DNA from 2 places in the Tsukamurella serpentis genome. Region 1 is predicted to be linked to the other one. Evidence: riboswitches for the same ligand, from Rfam matches in the RefSeq annotation. Region 1 holds a riboswitch; the other holds the start of a gene.
The links. Region 1 has a riboswitch for cyclic di-AMP ahead of ACYVHG_RS09945 (transglycosylase family protein). Riboswitches for the same ligand answer to the same signal wherever they lie in the genome.
Positions count from the first base shown of each region.

Region 2: linked by a shared signal. The riboswitch ahead of ACYVHG_RS03010 (C40 family peptidase) and the one ahead of ACYVHG_RS09945 (transglycosylase family protein) in region 1 are both predicted to bind cyclic di-AMP.

Region 1 is NZ_BAAGVH010000003.1:348,727-358,996, reverse strand. It holds gene moaA (GTP 3',8-cyclase MoaA) at 1-341, shown strand, start outside; gene ACYVHG_RS09955 (MoaD/ThiS family protein) at 343-582, shown strand; gene ACYVHG_RS09950 (hypothetical protein) at 648-2,714, opposite strand; cyclic di-AMP (ydaO/yuaA leader) riboswitch at 2,999-3,153, shown strand; gene ACYVHG_RS09945 (transglycosylase family protein) at 3,164-3,811, shown strand; gene ACYVHG_RS09940 (molybdenum cofactor biosynthesis protein MoaE) at 3,916-4,341, opposite strand; gene ACYVHG_RS09935 (MogA/MoaB family molybdenum cofactor biosynthesis protein) at 4,334-4,834, opposite strand; gene moaC (cyclic pyranopterin monophosphate synthase MoaC) at 4,827-5,297, opposite strand; gene ACYVHG_RS09925 (hypothetical protein) at 5,302-5,496, opposite strand; gene ACYVHG_RS09920 (helicase-associated domain-containing protein) at 5,549-7,747, shown strand; gene ACYVHG_RS09915 (TetR/AcrR family transcriptional regulator) at 7,824-8,405, shown strand; gene ACYVHG_RS09910 (YqeB family protein) at 8,402-9,103, shown strand; gene ACYVHG_RS09905 (DNA repair helicase XPB) at 9,104-10,270, shown strand, end outside.
Region 2 is NZ_BAAGVH010000002.1:122,362-132,631, forward strand. It holds gene ACYVHG_RS02980 (ArsA family ATPase) at 1-1,001, opposite strand, end outside; gene ACYVHG_RS02985 (SRPBCC family protein) at 1,001-1,465, opposite strand; gene ACYVHG_RS02990 (hypothetical protein) at 1,458-1,868, opposite strand; gene ACYVHG_RS02995 (AMP-dependent synthetase/ligase) at 2,016-3,818, shown strand; gene ACYVHG_RS03000 (glycosyltransferase family 4 protein) at 3,844-4,974, opposite strand; gene ACYVHG_RS03005 (NlpC/P60 family protein) at 5,019-5,996, opposite strand; gene ACYVHG_RS03010 (C40 family peptidase) at 6,153-6,827, opposite strand; cyclic di-AMP (ydaO/yuaA leader) riboswitch at 6,843-6,989, opposite strand; gene ACYVHG_RS03015 (hypothetical protein) at 7,110-7,385, opposite strand; gene ACYVHG_RS03020 (DEDD exonuclease domain-containing protein) at 7,578-9,449, shown strand; gene ACYVHG_RS03025 (Lrp/AsnC family transcriptional regulator) at 9,482-9,757, shown strand; gene ACYVHG_RS03030 (HpcH/HpaI aldolase/citrate lyase family protein) at 9,799-10,270, opposite strand, start outside.

The sequences.
Region 1 (10,270 bases):
GCGAGTTCACCCTCACGCCCGACGGGGCGCCGCGCGGCAGCGCTCCTGCGGAGCGGTTCGTGGTCGACGGTGGTCCGGCGACGGTCGGCATCATCGCCTCGGTGACGCGCCCGTTCTGCGGTGATTGCGACCGGGTGCGGCTGACCGCCGACGGGCAGATCCGCACCTGCCTGTTCGCGGCCGATGAGACCGACCTCAAGCCGCTGTTGCGCGGCGGCGCGTCCGATGCCCGGATCGCCGAGGCCTGGGCCGCGGCGATGCTGGGTAAACAGGCCGGGCACGGGATCGACGATCCATCGTTCCTGCAGCCGACCCGCCCGATGAGCGCGATCGGCGGCTGAGGTGCTGATCCGTTACTTCGCCGCGGCGCGGGCCGCGGCCGGAACGCCGCAGGAGAACCTCGAGGTTCCCGACGGCGCCTCGGTGGCGCAGATCGCGGAACTGCTGGTGGCGCGGCATCCGGCGTTGCGGCCGCTGTTGCCGCGCTGCGGCTACCTGCTCGACGAGGTGGCCGTGCGCGATACCGCCGCGCCCGCCACCGGGGCGGTGCTCGACGTGCTGCCGCCGTTCGCCGGGGGCTGAGAACGGCCGTCGCGCGCCCCCGGCAACGGGCGACGCGCGACGGTCGATCAGGTGGAACAGGCGACTCAGGCCGCAGAGCTCGCCTCCGAGTCGGCCTCCGGTTCTGCCGAGGCAGTCGAACCAGCGGACGCAGCCGGGACAGAGCCGCCACTGCTGGAGTTGCTGGCGGCAGAGACACCGCCGTCATCGGCTGGAGCGCCGCTGGTCCCGGCAGAAGCACCGCCGTTCCCTGCAGGAGCACCGCCGGCATCGGCAGGAGCGCCGCTGGTCCCCGCAGGAGCACCGCTGTTCTCGGCAACAGCTCCGATGTTCGCCGCAGGGGCGCCCGCAGGCGCAGCCGTGCTGGCGGCGGTCACGGGAACCGCACGTTTCGGCGCCCGGACCTCCAGCTTGTTCTCGGTCGCTTCCTCCGGCTTGACCACCGGCTTGTTCTCCGCTTCGGACACGGTGCCGGGCTGGCCCCCGCCGCCGATGACGGCCGGCTCCTCGGGCGCCGGCAGCACCGGATACCCAACCAGCCAGTCGGCGTTGGGGGCACCGCTGAACGTGGACAGACCCGATTGGGTCCGGCGTTCGTCCTTCTTGCCGATCTTGTCCAGTACAGCGAGCCGGTTGGACAGCGTTGAGGCCTCGCCGTTCAGCCGCTCGAACTCCTTACGCGCGGTGGCGGCCTCGACCATCTTCTTCCTCATGTCGTCGTACAGCCGCGACAGTTCTTCGGCCGCGACATCAAACTTCTTCATCGCGTCGGCACGGGCAGCAGCGGTCGTGGCGCCATGCATTGCGGCTGCAGCCGCGTTGGCCCTCTCCACCCCCCGGTCAAGCGCCTTCTCGGCCTCCGCATGGATGGCCGCGAGGGCTGTGCTGCGCTCTTGTGCCTCCGCGGTCTTGATGGCCGCGGCGACGAGTTCTGCCTGCATGGTGGTGCGCCGCTTCTCCAGTTCGGCCGGCGTGGCCGCCTTGAGGCTGTCGACCTCCCGGGCTACGGCGATGACCTTCTTCGCCTCGGCGGTTTTCGCCTCGGCGGCCTTGAGATCCGCGCCGGCCTTCTTGACCTTGGCTGCGGCCTCCGTGAGACTCTTGGCCGCCTTGCTTGCCTTCTCCTGAGCCTCGGCGAACTTCTGCTTCGCGGCCTTGGCCTTCGCCTCGGCGGCGGCCTTGGCCTCACCGGTTGCCGCTTCCGCGGCCTTCTTGGCCGCTGCGGCCTTGTCACGGGCACGCGCCTTCTCGACGTTGGCCACATCGGCCGCCGTCCGCAGCGGGTCGAGCGCACCCTTGAGCTCGGTCAGCTTCTCCCGCTTGGCCTTCTCGTCCTTGGCGGCGAGTTCGGCCGCCTGCACTGCGGCCAGTTCCTTGGCGCCGATCACCACAGGGTTCCAGGCAGCGGTGAGTGCTGCGACCTTGGCTTGCACCGACGCGGCCTGCGCCACCGGGTATCCGGCGATCGCCGCGGCGGACTTCCTGAAGGCCTCCGAGATCAGTGGGCCGACGTCGCCGAAGCGGCCCTCGAAGACGGCCTTCGGCACCGAGGTCAGCAGGCCGTAGAAGTTCTGGTAGACGGAGAGCGCCACCTGCCCGGCACCGTAGGCCGCGGCGACCGGGATGCCGAGGACGTCCATCGTGGCCAGGAACCGGGACGGCGCGGGCACCACGAGCGGTGCATCGGCGACCGGCTTCGGGCCCATTCCGGTCCGGATCCAGGTCGCCGAGTCTGCGACGGCCTTGTTGAACAGGCCCGACACGGCGCTGAAGTCGGCCCGCAGCATCGCATTCGGCACGTCCGACGCCAACTGGTACCAGACCGTGTACACGCCCTTGCCCACCCGGAAGACCCGCTCCACCTCGTCCACCGGCAGGCCCGCCTTGGCCAGGATGTCGGCCACCGGCTTGGGCAGCACCTTCATCTCAGTGGCCTTTTCGGCGAGGGTGGGCCCGGAACCCTCCATGGCCTCGCCGGTGGCCACGGTGATCGAGCTGAGCCCACCGGTCGACCGGGCCGGCAGGTTCTGCACCGTTCCCGGAATCGCCGCACCCGGCACGACGGAGTTACTCGTCACCGCACCCGATACCGGCGCGGCCGCCACTGCGACCGCGGCAGCCACCGCGGCCAAAGAAATCGCCCTGTTCCTCATACCCTCTAGTTTCTGATCGCAAATCTGGATTGGGTGCCCTTTTCGCCCTATAACGGATGATTCGGACAGGGGAACGGTAATCCCGAGCTTCAACTAAGGCAACCCTGAGGTTGTGTTAGGCGCCTGCATCGGGAGGTATCCCGGTCGTGACATTTTTCACATCACCTAAAATCACGGCCCGGTAACGGTTGGGCCTCGGGGCGGATTCTGTTACCGTCGCTGGGGGCCGCAGCAGCGACCACCGGACCGGCCGTAGCGCAGAGCTTCGTCCAGCGGACGATCCGGGAAATGCACCACTGATCTACATCTGGACGAAGGCGGAGGAACCACCGCGGCCACCCGGCCGCTGGGCTTATGCCCTAGGGGTCAAGCCGGTACCGGCCGAGCAGCCTCTCGCTCGAACCCGACAGCTAACTTCGCACGCGCGTAGAGAGGAAGACTTCACAGACATGGCTCGTCACCGCAAGCAGTCCACCACCGCCCGTACCGCCGTCAAGGTCGCTGCGACCGGCGCAATGCTCGGTGGTGCAGGTCTCGCACTGTCGGCTCCCGCCGCGAACGCCGCCCCCGATTCCCAGTGGGACAAGGTCGCCGCGTGCGAGTCCGGTGGTAACTGGGGCATCAACACCGGCAACGGCTACCACGGTGGCCTGCAGTTCGCACCGTCCACCTGGAATGCCTACGGCGGCCAGCAGTACGCGCCCACCGCCAACCAGGCCTCCCGCGCGCAGCAGATCGCGATCGCGGAGAAGGTCCTCGCCGGCCAGGGCAAGGGCGCTTGGCCCACCTGCGGCAAGGGCCTCGGCGCTCCGACCCCGCGCACCGTCTCGCCGACCGACACCGGCACCTCCACCAAGCCGGTCACCAAGCCCGCTACGAAGCCGGCCGCTCAGGCCGCCAAGCCCGCCGTGAAGCCGGCCGCTCAGGCCGTGAAGCCGGCCGTGAAGCCGGTCGCTCAGGCTGCGAAGCCGGTCGCCGGTGCCACCACCAACGCGGCGTACATCCAGCAGATCATCTCGCAGGCGCAGAGCGGTGGCCAGCAGGTCGATCCCGCCGTGCTCGCGATGCTGCAGCAGGCTGCTGCCAAGGGCTTCTGAGCTCAGTAGATCTCGACACCGAACGGGTCGACGGCCACGTGCTGCCGGCCCGTTCCGTCTTTCCCGGCCCGGTGTCCCACGGCCCGGAGTGGTCGAGCCCTGTTTCAGGCGCTGCCGACCCACTCGTCGGTTCCATCGCTGAAACGCTGGTGCTTCCACACCGGAAGCGCCGCCTTGACCGCGTCCACCACGTCCGCGCAGGTCGCGAAAGCGGCACCCCGGTGATCAGCGGAGACGGCGACCACCAGCGCGGCATCGCCGATCGCCAGCTCCCCCACCCGGTGCGAGACCGCGATCGCCCGGACCCCGTCGGCCCGGGCCGCCTGCTCGCGCACCACCTCGTCGAGCACTCGTGCGGCGGTGGGGTGCGCCGAGTAGTCGAGGGCGGTGACGCTACGGCCACCGTCGTGATCGCGGACCGCACCGACGAAACCGACCACGGCACCGGACTCGGAGCGGGTCACCAGCGCCTCGTGCGAGGGCAGGTCGATCGGCCGCTCGGTGAGCTGCGTCAGGACCACATCAGCCATGGTCTCCGCCACGGATCTGATCCAGCGCGTGCAGGATCACCCCGTCGAGTACGGCCAGCCCGTCACGCACGCCCCCGGCCGAACCCGGCAGATTCACCACCAGTGCCGAGCCGGCCACCCCGGCGAGTCCGCGACTGAGCACGGTGGTCGGAACGTCCGGCAGCCCGGCCGCGCGGATCGCATTGGCCAGGCCCGGGATCTCGAAGGTCAGCACACCCCGGGTCTCCTCGGGGGTGCGGTCGGACGGGGTCAGCCCCGTCCCGCCGGTGGTCAGCACCACCGCATCGCCGCGACGGACCGCCGCGCGGATCTCCGCGCCGACCTCGGAACCGTCGGGCACCACGATCGGGCCCATCACCTGGAAGCCGCGTTCGAGCAGCCAGGAGACGATCGCCGGGCCGGTGGTGTCCTCGCGCTCGCCCTGCGAGGCGCGGGTGGAGGCGACGATGACGGTGGCCGCCCGGTCGCGGGAGTGTCGTGCTGGTTCAGTCATCGCGCTGCCACCGTCCGGTCTTGCCGCCCTCCTTGGAGAGCACCCGCACGTCGGTCAGCACCGCGGCGGGGTCGAGGGCCTTGATCATGTCGTGCAAGGTCAGTCCCGCCACCGAGACCGCGGTCAGCGCCTCCATCTCGACACCGGTGCGGCCGGTGCAGCGCACCGTCGCGGTGATGGCGATCTGCGCGCCGGAGGCCTGTAGATCGACCTCCACCCCGGAGATCGGCAGCGGATGGCACAGCGGGATCAGGTCGGAGGTGCGCTTGACCGCCATGATGCCCGCGATGCGGGCGGTGGCCAGCACGTCCCCCTTGGGGACAGCACCGTCGGCGATCGCGGCGATCACCGCCTCGGTGGTGCGCAGCACCCCGGCCGCCACCGCCCTGCGGCTGGTGACGTCCTTGTCCGACACGTCGACCATGCGGGCCGAGCCCGCATCGTCGACGTGCGTCAGTCCCACGTGGTCAGCGATTGACTCGCGTGACCGGGTGCACGTAGGCCACGTGCTCCTGCGGGAAGGTGAGGTCGCCGAAGGGCGAGAGCGCTCCGACCACCGGTGCCGCGAACTCGGTCACGGCGTGATCCGCCGCACCGCTCTGCGCGCCGGGCCAGCCGTTGTCGACGTACGCGGCCTTCTTGGTATTCGAGGTCTCAGACACGTCGCTATTCTGACATGCTCCGCCCCTGCACCCGACCTCTAGGCTTGTATCGGTGAGCAGTATTCCGGCGTCGGCGGCCCTCGCCAAGTGGCTGCGTGAACGCAGTGACGCCGAGATCACCGACCTGCTGGCCGCCCGCCCCGACGTCGCGATGCCGGTACCTGCGGGTTTCTCGGTGCTCGCGACTCGCCTACTGAGCCCGTCGTCGCTCGGCCGGGTCGCCGAACGGCTGAACCTGCTGGACCTCGCCGTCCTGGAGATCGTGCTCGCCCGCGATGGCATCACGCCGGACGAGGTGGCCACCCGGCTGCGTGGACGCGCGCTCAAGAAGCAGGTGCTGGCCTCGGTGACCGGCCTGCGGAGGCTCGCTCTACTGCGCGGCGAGCACCGGTTGCATTCCTGCCCCGCGGTGCGGGAGGCGATGCCGTGGCGATCGGCGCAGCTGAGCGGACAGGCCGATCTCGCGGCGATCGACGCCGCCCTGGCCGCCGCCGGACCACAGGAGCGTTCGCTGCTGGACCGGCTCGCCGAGGGCTCACCGCTGGGCCGCACCGCAGCCGCCGGACCGGGCACCGCGCCCGATCACCCGGTGCAGAGGATGCTGGCCGCGGGGCTGCTGCAGCAGATCGACCACCAGACCGTGGAGCTGCCGTGGGAGGTACGGGCCCGGCTGCGCGGCGAGCTTCCCCTGGGGGCCTCGCTCAAGCCGCCGGTGCTCGACGGTGCCCCGGTCCCCGGCGTGGACGGCGCCGGCGCGGTCGCAGCGCTGGAACTGTTGCGGCACGCGGACGATCTGCTCGCGGTACTCGGGTCGGCCCCGGCGGCGCGGGTCAAGGCCGGCGGGATCGGGGTGCGCGAGCTGCGCCGGGTGGCCAAGGCCGCCGAGGTAGACGCCGACGACGCCACCGGTCGCGCCGCCCTGATCGTCGAACTCCTGGCCGCTGCCGGCCTGATCGCCGAGGGCGAGCTGGACGGCGAGGAGGATTCGGTGTTCGCGCCGACGGTCACCGTCGACGAGTGGCAGCGGTCCGCTCCGGCGGATCGATGGGCGCTGCTCGCCGGCACCTGGATCGAGTTGCGCCGCCGCCCGGAGATGATCGGCAGCCGCGGCGAGCACGGCATCGTCGGGCCGCTGCACCGGGGCGCGCGCAGCACCGTCGCTGAACAGGACCGGCGCGCGGTGCTCGATGCCCTGGCACTGGCTCCGGCCGGAACGGCGCCGTCGCTGCCCGAGCTGCACGCGGCGATCCGGTACGCCCATCCGTCCTGGTTCCGGCGGCTCACGCACCAAGGCATCGGGCGGATCGTGGCGCAGGCGCAGGCCGTGGGCCTGGTCGCCGGTGGCGCGCTGACCGCGGCGGGACGTGCGGCGGCCGGCTCCGGAAGCACCGCACAGGAGATGGCGCTGGCACTGCCGAAGCCGGTCGAGGAGTTCCTGCTGCAGGCGGATCTGACGCTGACGATCCCCGGTCCCACCACGCACGATTTCGCCGCCTCGGTCGCGTTGGTCGCGGACCTGGAATCGGCGGGCGGCGCGGCGGTGTACCGGGTGACCGAGGCCTCCGTGCGTCGCGCCCTGGACAGCGGCCGGACGGCCGCGGAGGTGCACGCCTTCGTCGCCGCGCACGCCGTGACACCGGTACCGCAGGGCATCACCTACCTGGTCGACGATGTCGCGAGGCGGCACGGAGCACTGCGGGCGGGGGTGGCCGGTTCCTTCCTGCGGTCGGAGGATCCGGCGCTGATCGCAGCGGTGCTGGCCTCCCCCGCTGCGCAGGCTCTGGCGCTGCGGGCAGTGGCGCCGACGGTGCTGATCGCGCAGGTTCCCCTCTCGGATCTGGTCGCCGGTCTGGCCGCGGCGGGCTTCTCCGCGGCGGCGGAGGACTCCCGCGGGGTGGTGGTGGATCTGCGACCTCCGGCGATCCGGCTGCCCGCACCGCGGTACCGGGCGCCGGCGGCGCAGCCCACGGCGGATCAGCTCGCCGAGGCAGCAGTGCAGATCCGTCGCCAGGACGTGCCGGCACGCCCCGGGGAGACCCGCGCTTCCGGTCCGGAGCTGGTGGAACTGCTGGTCGCGGCCGCCGGTTCGGGCAGCACCGTCGAACTCGGGTACGTCGATTCGAACGGCGTATTCACCCGGCACCTGGTGGTACCCGAGTCGGTGCGGCACGGTCAGCTCACCGCGCTCGACGGTGACACTCCCCGCCGGTTCGCCCTGCACCGGGTCACCACCGCCGAGTACGTGCAGTAGCCCCGTTCGACTCTGACCGTGGCCTCGGATCGTACATTAATTGACTGACCGCTCAGTTATTAATTAGAGTGAGAACATGGCCCGCACCTCCGACCCCGCCCTCATCGCCCGTCGGCGCGCCACGATCCTGGAAGCCGCCGCCGCGGAGTTCTCCGCCGCGGGTTTCGAGCGCGCCCGCGCCGCTGACATCGCCGCTCGCGCCGGTGTCAGCTCCGGAACCGTCTTCTACTACTTCACCGATAAGGCCGGCCTGTTCCGCGCCATGTTCGACGCGGATATCGCCCGCAATACCGAGATCCGGGACCGCGCTCTCGCGCAGAGCGACCCGCGCGCCGGAGTGGCGCTGGTGATCGACGCACTGGCCGCATCGTCGGTCGATCCGGTGGCACCGGGACTGATCGCCGAGCTGATCCGCCGCGTGCCCGCCGATCCGGAACTCGCCGAGACCATCTCCACCGCCGACGCCCTGATGCGAACGGCACTGTCCACGTTGATCGTTCGCGGGCAGTCCACCGGGATCTTCGACGCCGAAATCAATCCCGCGCACGCGGCGACGTTTCTCGTGGCCCTCACCGATGGCACACACCTCGCCGACGGTGACGTCCGCACCGATGCGCGTCGCGCTGCGCTCGCCTACCTCCGGCCGGAGCAGTCATGAGCAGCATGTCGCCCTCCGCGGTATCGGTCGGGCTGCCTCGCACGGTGCAACTGGCCACGGTGCTGGCCACCACGGCGGTGGGCGCAGCGCTCGGATTGCTGGCCCGGGGCATGGTCGGGTGGCTCGAGCGCACAGTAGTCGGTTCACCGGCGCCCCTACGGCTGGCCGCCCAGTTGCCCGTGGGAGTGGCCGTCGGAGTGCTGACGGCCATCGGTCTGATCGCCGGGTTCGTACTGATCGGGATGTGGCAGAGCGAGGTCGCGGCGGTCACCGTCGACCAGGATCACGTGGAGATCGCCGCTGGCGGGAGCCGCCGGTGGATCGCCCGCGCCCAGGTCGGCGAGGTCTTTCTGGGCCGGGGACGGGAGCTGACGGTCCTCGATCCGCAGGGCCGACTCCTCGCGGCCGCCGGCACCGACGGCGTACCCGCGCGACGCCTGGCCGAAGCCTTCCGCGCCGCCGGGTACCGATGGTCCGGCGACAAGGACCCGTACGAGGCCGAGTTCGTCCGCTTCGTGGATGGGCGCGATCGCGTGCCCGGCGACGCCTTGGAACTGTTGCGCGAGCGCGCCGTCGCACGCGCCGAGAAGCGTGGACCCACCGCCCTCGATCTGCGATTGCGCCTGGGTGAGCTAGGTGTGGTCGTGCGAGACCGCGGTGACGAGCAGGAGTTCAGGCCGGCGCGGCACAATGGGTAGATGACCGACGGGCCCCTCATCGTCCAGTCCGACAAGACCTTGCTGCTGGAGGTCGAGCACGAACTGGCCGGCGCCGCTCGGGCGGCGATCGCCCCCTTCGCGGAGCTCGAACGCGCCCCGGAGCACGTACACACCTACCGGGTGACGCCGCTGGCCCTGTGGAACGCTCGGGCCGCCGGACACGATGCGGAGCAGGTGGTGGACGCGCTGGTCACCTACTCCCGGTACCCGGTGCCGCAGCCACTACTGGTGGACGTGGTGGACACCATGAGCCGGTACGGCCGGCTGCAACTGGTCAAGAGCCCCGCACACGGCCTGATCCTGGTCTCATTGGATCGCGCGGTGCTCGAAGAAGTTCTGCGGCACAAGAAGATCGCACCGATGATCGGCGCCCGGATCGACGACTCGACGGTGGTCGTGCACCCGTCCGAGCGGGGCCACCTCAAGCAACTGCTGCTCAAAGTGGGCTGGCCGGCGGAGGATCTAGCCGGGTACGTCGACGGCGAATCGCACCCGATCTCGCTCGACACCGCAGGCTCGGGCTGGGAGCTGCGCGACTACCAGAAGACGGCGGCGGATTCGTTCTGGCTCGGCGGATCCGGCGTGGTGGTGCTGCCGTGTGGCGCCGGGAAGACGATCGTGGGTGCCGCCGCTATGGCGCGGGCACAAGCCACCACGCTGATCCTTGTGACGAACACCGTCTCCGGACGGCAGTGGAAGCGCGAACTCCTGGCGCGGACCACGCTCACCGAGGAGGAGATCGGCGAGTACTCGGGCGAGAAGAAGGAGATCCGCCCGGTGACCATCGCCACCTATCAGGTACTCACCCGCAAATCCAAGGGCGAGTACAAGAACCTGGACCTGTTCGACTCCCGCGACTGGGGTCTGATGATCTACGACGAGGTGCATCTCCTGCCTGCGCCGGTGTTCCGGATGACCGCCGATCTGCAATCGCGGCGCCGCCTGGGCCTCACGGCGACGCTGGTGCGCGAGGACGGCCGCGAGGGTGACGTGTTCTCCCTGATCGGGCCGAAACGCTATGACGCGCCGTGGAAGGACATCGAGGCGCAGGGATGGATCGCGCCCGCGGACTGCGTCGAGGTGCGGGTGACGCTCACCGAGAACCAGCGGATGCAGTACGCCACCGCCGAGCCCGACGAGCGGTAT
Region 2 (10,270 bases), on a different contig from region 1:
TCACCGCCGATCGGACGCACCTGCGGTTCGGGGGTGGGTAGCGGCTCGGCATCGAGCAGCGCCCCGGCATCGACGTGCACCGCGCACGCCGCGCTGAGATCGGTGATCGGCTCGTCCGCCTCGTTCACTTCGAGCACCGGACGGCGCAGCACCGTCGACAGCTCCGCGAGGGCTTCGCGGGCGTCGTCCTGCGCGGCCACCCGCGCTCCGACCACCCGGACCGCGGGGTGCGGCAGATCGAGCGCGAACCGGTCGTCGAGCGCGAACACCCGGTTCAGCACCAGCGCGATCGGTCGCAGGCCCAGCACCTCCAGCGCGGCGAGTTCGCCACGGGCGCGGTCGGGCCGGCCGCCGTCGCCGGTGAGCAGGTAGACGATCTCCAGTGCGGAGCGGTCGGCGACGAATCCGGCGAGCTGATCGGCCAGTCCGGCGACCGGCTCGGCCAGCAGGAGCGCGGCGAGGGACCCGGTGACCGCGCCCGCGCCGGGGCCGGACAGCCGGACGTGCCGCGGCCAGACCCGTTCCAGGTACGCGGCCAGTGCGGCCGGCGCCGCCAACAGCGAGACCAGCCCGTCGAAGGCCGGACCGTCGATGACGACGGTGCGGTAGCGGCCGGACTGCGCGTGCCCGCGGATCGCGCGGAGCACGAGCACGTGCTCCGCGTCGGCGAGTCCGGTCAGTTCCGGCGGTTCGAGCGCGAACGGATCGAATCCCGCGGTGGCGCCCTTGACGGCACCGTTGCCCAGCCCGCGACCGGCTTTGACGGTGCTCGACAGCCCCTCCCACCACTGCGCGAGCAGTTCGACGGGGTTGAGGTGGACGTGGTCGAAACCGGCGGCTCCAGCGGCGAGCAGCGGGTCGACGACGCGGCCGATGGTGACCAGCAGGGTGGGACCGCCGGTGGCGGCGCGGGCCGCGAGCGCAGTGGCGACCGTCGTCCTCCCGCATCCCCCGGCTCCCGCGACCAGGAGCACCTTGGTCGCGGCGACAGTCGCGGCCATCAGGTGCCGGCCGCCGGCTCGCCCTCGACGTGGCGCTTGAGCTCCTTGAGCGCGGTATCGGTGATCGCCTTCTCCGCCTTGCGGCGCAGCATCCCCAGGATCGGGATCTGCAGCGTCACCTCCAGCGTGTAGGTGACGGTGGTCCCGCCGCCGTCGGCGGTGGGCGTCAGGTCGTACCGGCCGGCCTGAGTGCTCTGCAGGGTGCTGGCAGCCAGGTCCCAGGACACCGAGCGGCCACCCGGCTCCCAGGTGTACTCCAGTTCGTAGGTGTCGCGCAGGAATCCCTCCTCGAGCACGAACCGCACCCGCTTGGGCCGGCCGCTCTCGGTGGTCTCCTCGACGGTGACCTCCCGCGCCGCCGCGACCCACTCCGGATAGCGGTCGAAGTCCGAGATCGCCGCCATGATCCGCTCGGGCGGCGCGGCGATGACGATAGATTCGCGGGTGCGGTCGGTGTCAGACAAGGCCGGCCTCCCGCACCGCCGGGCCGCCCAGTACCCGGCCGTCCTCGGCCAGGAACTTCACATCGAACATCACGTCGTGGCCGCGGACCCGGCGCTCGCGCACATCGGCGACGATCTGCTCACCGGTCATCGGCCGCACCGGTTCGGCGTGCAGGAAGTAGTGCAGCAGGCTGCCGTCCAGGTGGGGCTCGATCCAAAACTCCGAAGTGCCAGTGAGGGCCCCGCCGACCTTCCACCGGATGCCCAGTTCGCCGCGGTCCTCGGTCACCGACAGGCGCAGGTCGGGGAACCAACCGCGCCACCGCTGCGCGCCCGCCATCGCAGCGGCCACGGCACTCGGGTGCGCGGCGACGAACGCGACGTCGGCCACTTGGATGGTGCTCACCCCACCAGCCTTACACATCCGGTGTCCCGGCGGACGGCGCCGGGTCGGTTCGGGCGCTCACCGGCGCGCGCGGCCACCGCCGTCGCGGATCCACGAGGACGGGAAACCTGATTCTTCACCGGTGTAAGGTTCCCCACATACCACCGATAACGACCCGGAGGATTCGTGCGCGAGATCAGTGTTCCCGCCAACTACACCGTCGATCCCGAGGCCTCCGCGGTCGATGTGGTCTTCGACGTCGCCCGCACCGCACCGGACAGCGTGCGGATCAAACGACTGGTCGACGGCGGCTGGGAGCCGGTGACCTCCGGCCGGTACGCGGAGGAGGTGCTCGGGGTCGCCAAGGGCCTGATCGCGCAGGGTGTGCGTCCGGGTGACCGAGTGGCCCTGATCTGCTCGACCCGGTACGAGTGGCCGCTGATCGATTTCGCGATCTGGGCGGTGGGCGCGGTGACGGTACCGGTCTACGAGACCAGTTCGTCCGGCCAGATCGACTGGATCCTGCAGGACTCCGAGGCGGTGCTGTTGGTGATCGAGGGTTCCAAGCAGGCCGCTGAGGTGGCCGAACTCACCGACCTGCACGCGGTCACCCGAGTACTGCGGATCGACCCCGCCGACGGTGAGCAGGGGGCCGTCGCGGTACTCACCGCCGAGGGCGAGACGGTCACCGAGGATCAGGTGCACGCCGCCCGCGCTGAGGTCTCCGCACAGGACCTGGCCACGCTGATCTACACCTCCGGGACCACCGGCCGGCCCAAGGGCTGCGAGTTGACCCACTCGAATCTGATGAGTGAGGCCGAGTCGATCCTCCACTCCCCCTTCGGGGAGGCGATCCGCGGCGGGTCGACGGTGATGTTCCTGCCGCTCGCGCACGTGCTGGCCCGCGCGGTGAATCTGGCCTGCTTCAAGGGCGGCACCCTGGTCGGCCACTTCAACGACACCCAGAACCTGGTGCCGCAGTTCTCGGTCTTCCGGCCGACGATCATCCTGTCGGTACCGCGGGTCTTCGAGAAGGTCTTCGCCTCGGCGCAGCAGAACGCCGTCGACGCGGGCAAGGGCAAGATCTTCGACGCCGCGGCGCAGACCGCGATCGAATACAGCGAGGCTCTCGACGCGGGCGGCCCGGGTCTGGTGCTGCGCGCCAAGCACGCGCTGTTCGACAAGCTGGTCTACGGCAAGCTCCGGGCGGCGCTCGGCGGCAACTGCAAGGTCGCGATCTCCGGCGGAGCACCGCTCGGAGCCCGGCTCGGCCACTTCTTCCGCGGCGTGGGGATCACGGTGATGGAGGGCTACGGCCTCACCGAGTCGACCGCGGCGATCACCGTCAACACCGAGGGGGCGCAGAAGATCGGCAGCGTCGGACGGCCGCTGGGCGGTCAGGCCGCGAAGATCGCCGAGGACGGCGAGATCCTGCTCAAGGGTTCGGTGGTCTTCCGCGGCTACTGGCGCAACGAGGAGGCCACCGCGGCGGCCCTGGAGGACGGCTGGTTCCACACCGGTGATCTCGGTTCGATCGACGAGGACGGCTTCCTGACGATCACCGGCCGGAAGAAGGAGCTGATCGTCACCGCGGGCGGCAAGAACGTCTCGCCCGCCGGGCTGGAGGACGCGCTGCGCAGCAATCCGTTGATCTCGCAGGCCATGGTGGTCGGCGACGCGCAACCGTTCATCGCGGCGCTGGTGACCATCGACCCGGAGGCCTTCCCGAAGTGGAAGGCGGCCAACGGCAAGCCCGAGTCCGCGACGGTCGCCGAGTTGCGGGACGATCCCGCTCTGGTCGCCGAGATCGACAAGGCGGTGGCCGCGGCGAACGACACCGTCTCCAAGGCCGAGGCGATCAAGAAGGTCCGGATCCTGCCCGAGGACTTCTCCGAGGAGACCGGCGAGATGACGCCCACCTTGAAGGTGAAGCGGAACGTGGTCTCGCAGAAGTACGCCGAGGACATCGCCGAGATCTACGCGCACTGACGACCGGCGACCCGGCAGGTACCGTTCAGAACGGGTTGAGCAGCGTCTGCAGGCGGTGCCCGAGCCGGCGCCAGTCGAAGTGCTCACCGACCAACTCGCGACCACGCGCTCCCATCGCCGCGGCCCGGTCCGGGTCGGCGAGCAGACCGGAGATCGCATCCGCGATGGCCGACACGTCCCGTCCGGGCACCACGTGGCCGGACTCGCCCTCCCACACGGTCTCGGGGGCGCCGCCGGAGTCACCGGCCACCACCGGTTTACCGCTCGCGGATGCCTCCAGGAAGACGATCCCCAGCCCCTCGACGTCGAGACCGGCGCCGCGGGTGCGGCAGGGCATGGCGAAGACATCGCCGAGGTTGTGGTGTGCGGCGAGCTCGTCGGCTCCGACCCCGCCGGTGAACACCACGTGGTCCTCGACCCCGACCCGGCGTACCAGCCGGTGCAGATCGTCGGCGTACGGTCCGCCGCCGACGATGACCAGTCGGGTGCCGGGCACCGTCGACCGGATCCTGGGTAGGGCGCGCACCAGCATGTCCTGGCCCTTGCGGGGTACCAGGCGGGACAGGCACAGCACCACCGGCTCGTCGTCACCGAGTCCGTAGCGCCGGCGGAGTTCGGTGCGGGCGGCGGCGTCGGGCTTGAAGACGTCGGTGTCCACGCCGGGAGGCAGGTGTTCGAGCGCCGCGCGGGGGCCGAAAGCGGCGGCGAACCGGCCGCGGGTGTACTTGCTGACGAAGGTCGTGACGTCGGTGGTGTCGCCGATCCGGCGCAGGCAGGCCCGCGACGGCGGGAGCATCGACCAGCCGACCTCGTGGCCGTGGGTCGAGGCGACGGTGCGCAGCGCCCCGGCTCGCAGAAGCGGCTCGCCGAGCAGTGCCAGTGGAGCTGCGGCACCGAACCACACGGTCTCGATGTCACGGTCGCGGACCAGTTCGCGCGCGCGGGTCAGTGCATCCGGGGTGGGCAACAGCAGAGTCGTGGGGTGCCGGACCACCTCGAAGGGCTGTGCGGCGTCGTACTCCTCGCTACCGCGCCACCGGGAGGCGTAGACGACGAGCTCGTCCGCGGGGAGTTGGCGTACGAAGGCCTGGAGGTAGGTCTGGATTCCGCCGGGGCGGGGTGGGAAGTCATTGGTGACCAGCAGCGTGCGCGGCATGGGTCAACCGTAGTGGCCGGTGCGGCCGTGCCCGGAGGGCCCCACTAGAACCGGACGGCCGAGTTGAACGGTCCGGCCTTGTCGATCGGCACCACCTGGACCGGGACGCCGAAGGTGGAGGCGTGCACCACCTTGCCGTCGCCGATGTACATGCCCACGTGGGTCGCCCCGGGGTAGTAGACGATGATGTCTCCGGGCTGCAGCTGGTCGCGGGAGACCGACTTTCCGCCGTTGAGCTGTGCCTGTGAGGTGCGCGGCAGCGATTTGCCGGACTGCTGGTAGGCCCACACCATCAGGCCCGAGCAGTCGAACTGGCCGGGGCCGGTGCCGCCCCAGGCGTAGGGCATGCCCACACGGGTCAGCGCCGCACGGACCGCGCCGAGCTCGGGGGTGCCGCCGGCCGGCACCTTGCTGGGATCGAACGGGGTCGGCGGGCCGATCAGCGATGCGCGCTGCGAACCGGAGAGCCGATCGTAGATCGCCTTGATCCGCACGATCTCCTGGGCCAGCCGCGACTTCTTCTCGCGCATATCGGCGGCCTTGCGGTCCGCGTCGTCCTTCGCGGTACCGGCGCTGGCGGCCGCGTCGTCGGCACGCTTGGCCGCCGCGGCGGCAGCGCTGCGCGACTTCTTGAAGGCATCGACGGTGGCCACGACGTCGCGGTTGATGAAGTCCAGCGTGGACATCTGGTCGAGCATCTGCTGCGGCGAATCACTGACCAGCAACGCGTAGGTGCGGTTGGTGCGCGACCCCTTGTAGTTCGCGCGCACCACGGCGTCGATCTGCGGCTGCATCGCGGCCTGACGGGCCTGCACCGCGCTGACCTCACCCTTGGCCGCCTTCAGGGTGGCATCGGCCGCACGCTTGGCCGCGGTGGCCTTGTCGGCCTCCTCCTGCGCCGCCTTGGCCGCCTCGTTCGTCCCGGAAGCCTTCTCCGACAATGCCTCGTACTGCTTGAGGGCCGCATCCGCGGTGTCCGGATCGGCTGACGCGCTCCCCGTGACGGTCAGGCCCGCGGCCATGACGAGAACGGTGGAGGCAGCGAAACCGCGCTGCACGAGGGTGCGGGGTCGGTGGATCGATGGCACGGGTCGAGACGGTCCTTCCAAAGCTGACGTCGTGCGGCTCGGGCGACCGCTCTACCGTCGGGCTTGCTGTTGCAACCCGACCAGGGTACGTCAGTAGCGACGAGCCGAGTAGACGGACATCTCCTTGAGCGGGCTCACCTTGACCGGGATGCCGTAGTTCAGCGAGTGGACGACCTTGCCGCCGCCGATGTACAGCGCGGCGTGGCTGCCACCGTTGTAGATCACGATGTCGCCCGGCTGCAGATCGCTGATCGGCACCGAACGGCCGCCACCGAGCTGCCCGTAGCTGTCACGCGGGACGGAGATGCCCGCCTGCTTCATCGACCAGTAGATCAGGCCGGAGCAGTCGAAGGCGTTGGGGCCGGCGGCGCCGTACGAGTACGGCAGGCCGGTACGCGAGAGCGCGGCCTGCACGGCCTTGGCCTTCGCGCCACCGGGCTGCGCACCGGCGACGGTGGCCGCACCCGGCTTCGGACCGGGCACTGCGGCGGTGAACACATCGGGCCGCGCGGCGGTGTTGCGGGTGGTGACCGGCTTGGCGCCGGGCTTGGCGTTCGGGGCCACCGCGGGCGCACCGTTCGGAGCGATCGGTGCGGGGTTGGCGTTGGGCGCGAACGGCGCGGGCGCCGGCGCGGGAGCGGGGGCGGCGAGTGCGGTCGCTGCCGGGGCCGCGAGGGTACCGATGGTCACTGCGCCGGCTGCGAGGGCTCCGCGAGCAGCGGTGGCACCCCGGCTGGGCTGCGGCTGAAGACGGTGTTTCGCCACGAGGAACTTCTCCTAAAGTCTCTTCCCGACCGCCGACCGAGTTAGCTGACGGGTTCGGGCGAGGAAGATGCCCTACGCGGAGGCTGTGACCTCCAGCGATTCACCCCGGTAACGCGAGTGGGTCCCCGGTGGAGCCTGCGGCTCCTTAGGCGGTGACCTCGGGAGACGGGACGGCTTTCGTCCTGGGCATCTCCGACAAGGTCTCGGAAAGATTACGAAATGGAAACGCGCCTGTCTAGCCGGACGCGCCGAGATCACACTCCACGTGAGCGTCACCACGTCTCATCCGGCCTGTTCGTAGCGGTCTCCCAGCACCCTGAGTCGGGGCAGCATTCCCGCGCTCGCAAAGGCCGCGACGGCCTCATCGAGACCGAGACCCGACCGCCGCCCACCCTCCTCGACGGCGTTGTGCGCGGCGGGTTCAGCTGCATCGAGTTCAGGTGCATCGGGTTCAGCGGGATCCGCCGGCGGGGCCAGCGAGGCCAGGGAGTCCAGGGAGTCCATGGAGGCGGGCACCGGTCCGGCGGCCACCACCACCGGGCCGAGCAGAAATCCCACTGCGCATCCGTCACAGGCGCGGGGCCGGCCGGGGCAGGTGGAGCAATCGACGTGCAGCGGCATGACCGCCTCCCTCTCAGATCTGGTTTCCGATCACGGTTCGTCGCCGACGCTAGGCGCCCCCTCCGACAAGTTCGTACATGCGTTCGCCGACAGCGCGGATCTGTCAGAGCCCCGGCCTAGGCTCGCCGCATGCAGTTGACCCTGGATCACACCGCCGCCACTGAAGGGGATCCTGACCTGCGGGACGTCACTTTCGTGGTGGTCGACCTGGAGACCACGGGCGGCTCCGCGAAGGCCGGTGACGCGATCACCGAGATCGGGGCCGTGAAGGTCCGTGGTGGCGAGGTTCTCGGTGAGTTCGCCACTCTGGTCGATCCGGGGTGCGGCATCTCGCCGCACATCACCCACCTCACCGGTATCACCACCGCGATGGTCACCGGCGCGCCGAGAATCGATTCCGTCCTGCCGGCGTTCCTGGAGTTCGCACACGGTGCGGTGCTGGTGGCGCACAACGCCCGATTCGACGTGGGTTTCCTCAAGGCGGCCGCGGCCGGCACCGGTACGCCGTGGCCGAAACCGCAGACCCTGTGCACGGTGCAGCTGGCCCGCCGAGTGCTCACCCGGGACGAGGCGCCGTCGGTCAAGCTCAGTGAGCTCGCGCGGCTGTTCCGCACCGAGACCACTCCGAACCACCGCGCGCTCGACGACGCCCGCGCCACCGTCGAGGTGCTGCACGGATTGATCGGACGGGTCGGCAATCTCGGGATCAGAACCCTCGGTGAGCTCCGGGGGCATCTGCCTTCGGTCACGCCGCAACAGCGGGCGAAACGTTCGCTGGCCGATCCGCTCCCCGAGCGGCCGGGGGTGTACCTGTTCCGGGGCCCGGGCGATGAGGTGCTGTACGTGGGCACCTCGGTCAACCTCAGGCGCCGGGTGCGCAACTACTTCACCTCCGGCGAGACCCGCGGGCGGATCAAGGAGATGGTGGGCCTGGCCGAGCGCGTCGACCACGTCGAGTGCGCGCACGCGCTCGAGGCGGCGGCGCGGGAGTTGCGGCTGATCGCCGCTCACACTCCCCCGTACAACCGCCGTTCGAAGTACCCGCGGCGCGGTTGGTGGATCTGCCTGACCGCCGAGGCCTTCCCCCGGCTGGCGGTCAAGCGGTCCGCCCCGCCGGGATCACCGTGCCTCGGCCCGGTCGGATCCCGCGCCGAGGCGGCGGAGCTGGCCGAGTTGCTCGCCGAGACCTGCTCGTTGCGCACCTGCACCACCCGGTTGCGGCCCGGTGCCGTGCACACCTGTCCGCCCGGCCCGGATGGCGCCCGTGCCCCCGGCGGCTGCCACGCCTGTACCGCTGCCCCCGAGACCGCGGCCGAGTACCGGGTTCGGGCGCTCCGGGCCGAGGACGCGCTCACGGGCCGTTCCCCGGAGGTCTTCACCGCTCTGGAGCGTCGCCTCGCCGCGCTGGCGGAACGGGAGTTCTTCGAATCCGCGGCCCGCCTCCGTGACCGCACCGCGCGTCTGGTCGATGTGGTCTCCCGCTCGCACGCACTGGTGGCCTTCGCCGACGTCCCGGAGCTGTCGATCGCGCACCCCGACGGCCACGGTGGCTGGGAGCTCTCGATCGTGCGGCACGGCCGGCTCGCCGCGGCCGGTCTCGCGCCACGCGGGGTGCATCCGATGCCGGTCTTCGATCGGCTGCGGGCCGGCGCCGAATCGGTCTACCAGCCGGAGTCCGGCGACATGTCCGCATCCGGTCCGGGCGGTGCGTTCGCCCCAGGACCCGGCGCCGCGCCGCACGTGCCGGACACCCTGTTCCCCACCGATGCACTGCACGGTGCCAGCCCCGAGGAGGCGCTACTCCTGCGCCGGTGGGCACTGCGGCCGGGCACCCGCATCGTCGACGTCCGCGGAATCTGGGCGGAGCCCCGCAGGGGCGCCGGTGCGTGGACGGCGTGGGCCGCGCGCGCCGCCGAGGCCGGCCGTGACGCCCGCTCTGCGACGGCGCATCCGCGCGCCTCCGGAAGGCAATACAGTGGGGAGGCCACGCACGCCGCGTGAGCCCAGCGCCAGATCGACCGGAAGGCCCCGCAGTGATCACCGCGATCGTCCTCATCAACGCCGACGTACACCGCATCCCCGAGACCGCCCAGGCCGTGGCGAACGTCGAGGGCGTGAGCGAGGTCTACTCGTGCGCCGGGGACATCGACCTGATCGCCAAGGTGCGGGTGCGTGAGCACGACGAGATCGCCGAGGTGGTCACCGAGAAGATCAACCGGATCGACGGTGTGGTCACCACGTCGACGCACATCGCCTTCCGCGAGTACGCCTCCGCGGATGTCGACGCGGGCTTCGACATCGGGAACTGAGGGCGCGGTTCGGGCGGGCCGGCCGGCGCGACGCGCGCCGGTCAGTAGCCGCTGTGGCTGACCTCGGCGGCCTCGACCTCGATACCGAAGTCGTCGGCCTGCTGCACGATCTTCTGCGCCCGGGCCAGGCGAGGAAGGTCCGAACCGTCGGTGATCTTGCCGCCGGACTTCTCGAAGGCCTCGATGAAGCCGTGGGCCCAGGAGACATCGGCATCGGTGGGGCTCAGCCCCGCGTTGATGATCCCGGCGTGCTCGTGCGTGAGGCAGAGCTTGCCGGACATCCCCATCTCCTTGGCGTGGGCGGTCCCGGTGGGCAGGTGCGCGATGTTGAGCGTCGGGCCGTCGATCGGTGCCGGTAGCCGCGCCGCCCGGGAGGCGATCACCAGCTGCGAGCGCGCGTAGACCAGGGCGATCGGATCGTCGCCGGCGGCGGTGTCACGTTTGAAGTCGCCGGTGCCGAAGGCGATCCGGAAGGTCGACGGTGCCGATGCGATCTGTGCGACGTTCTGCATA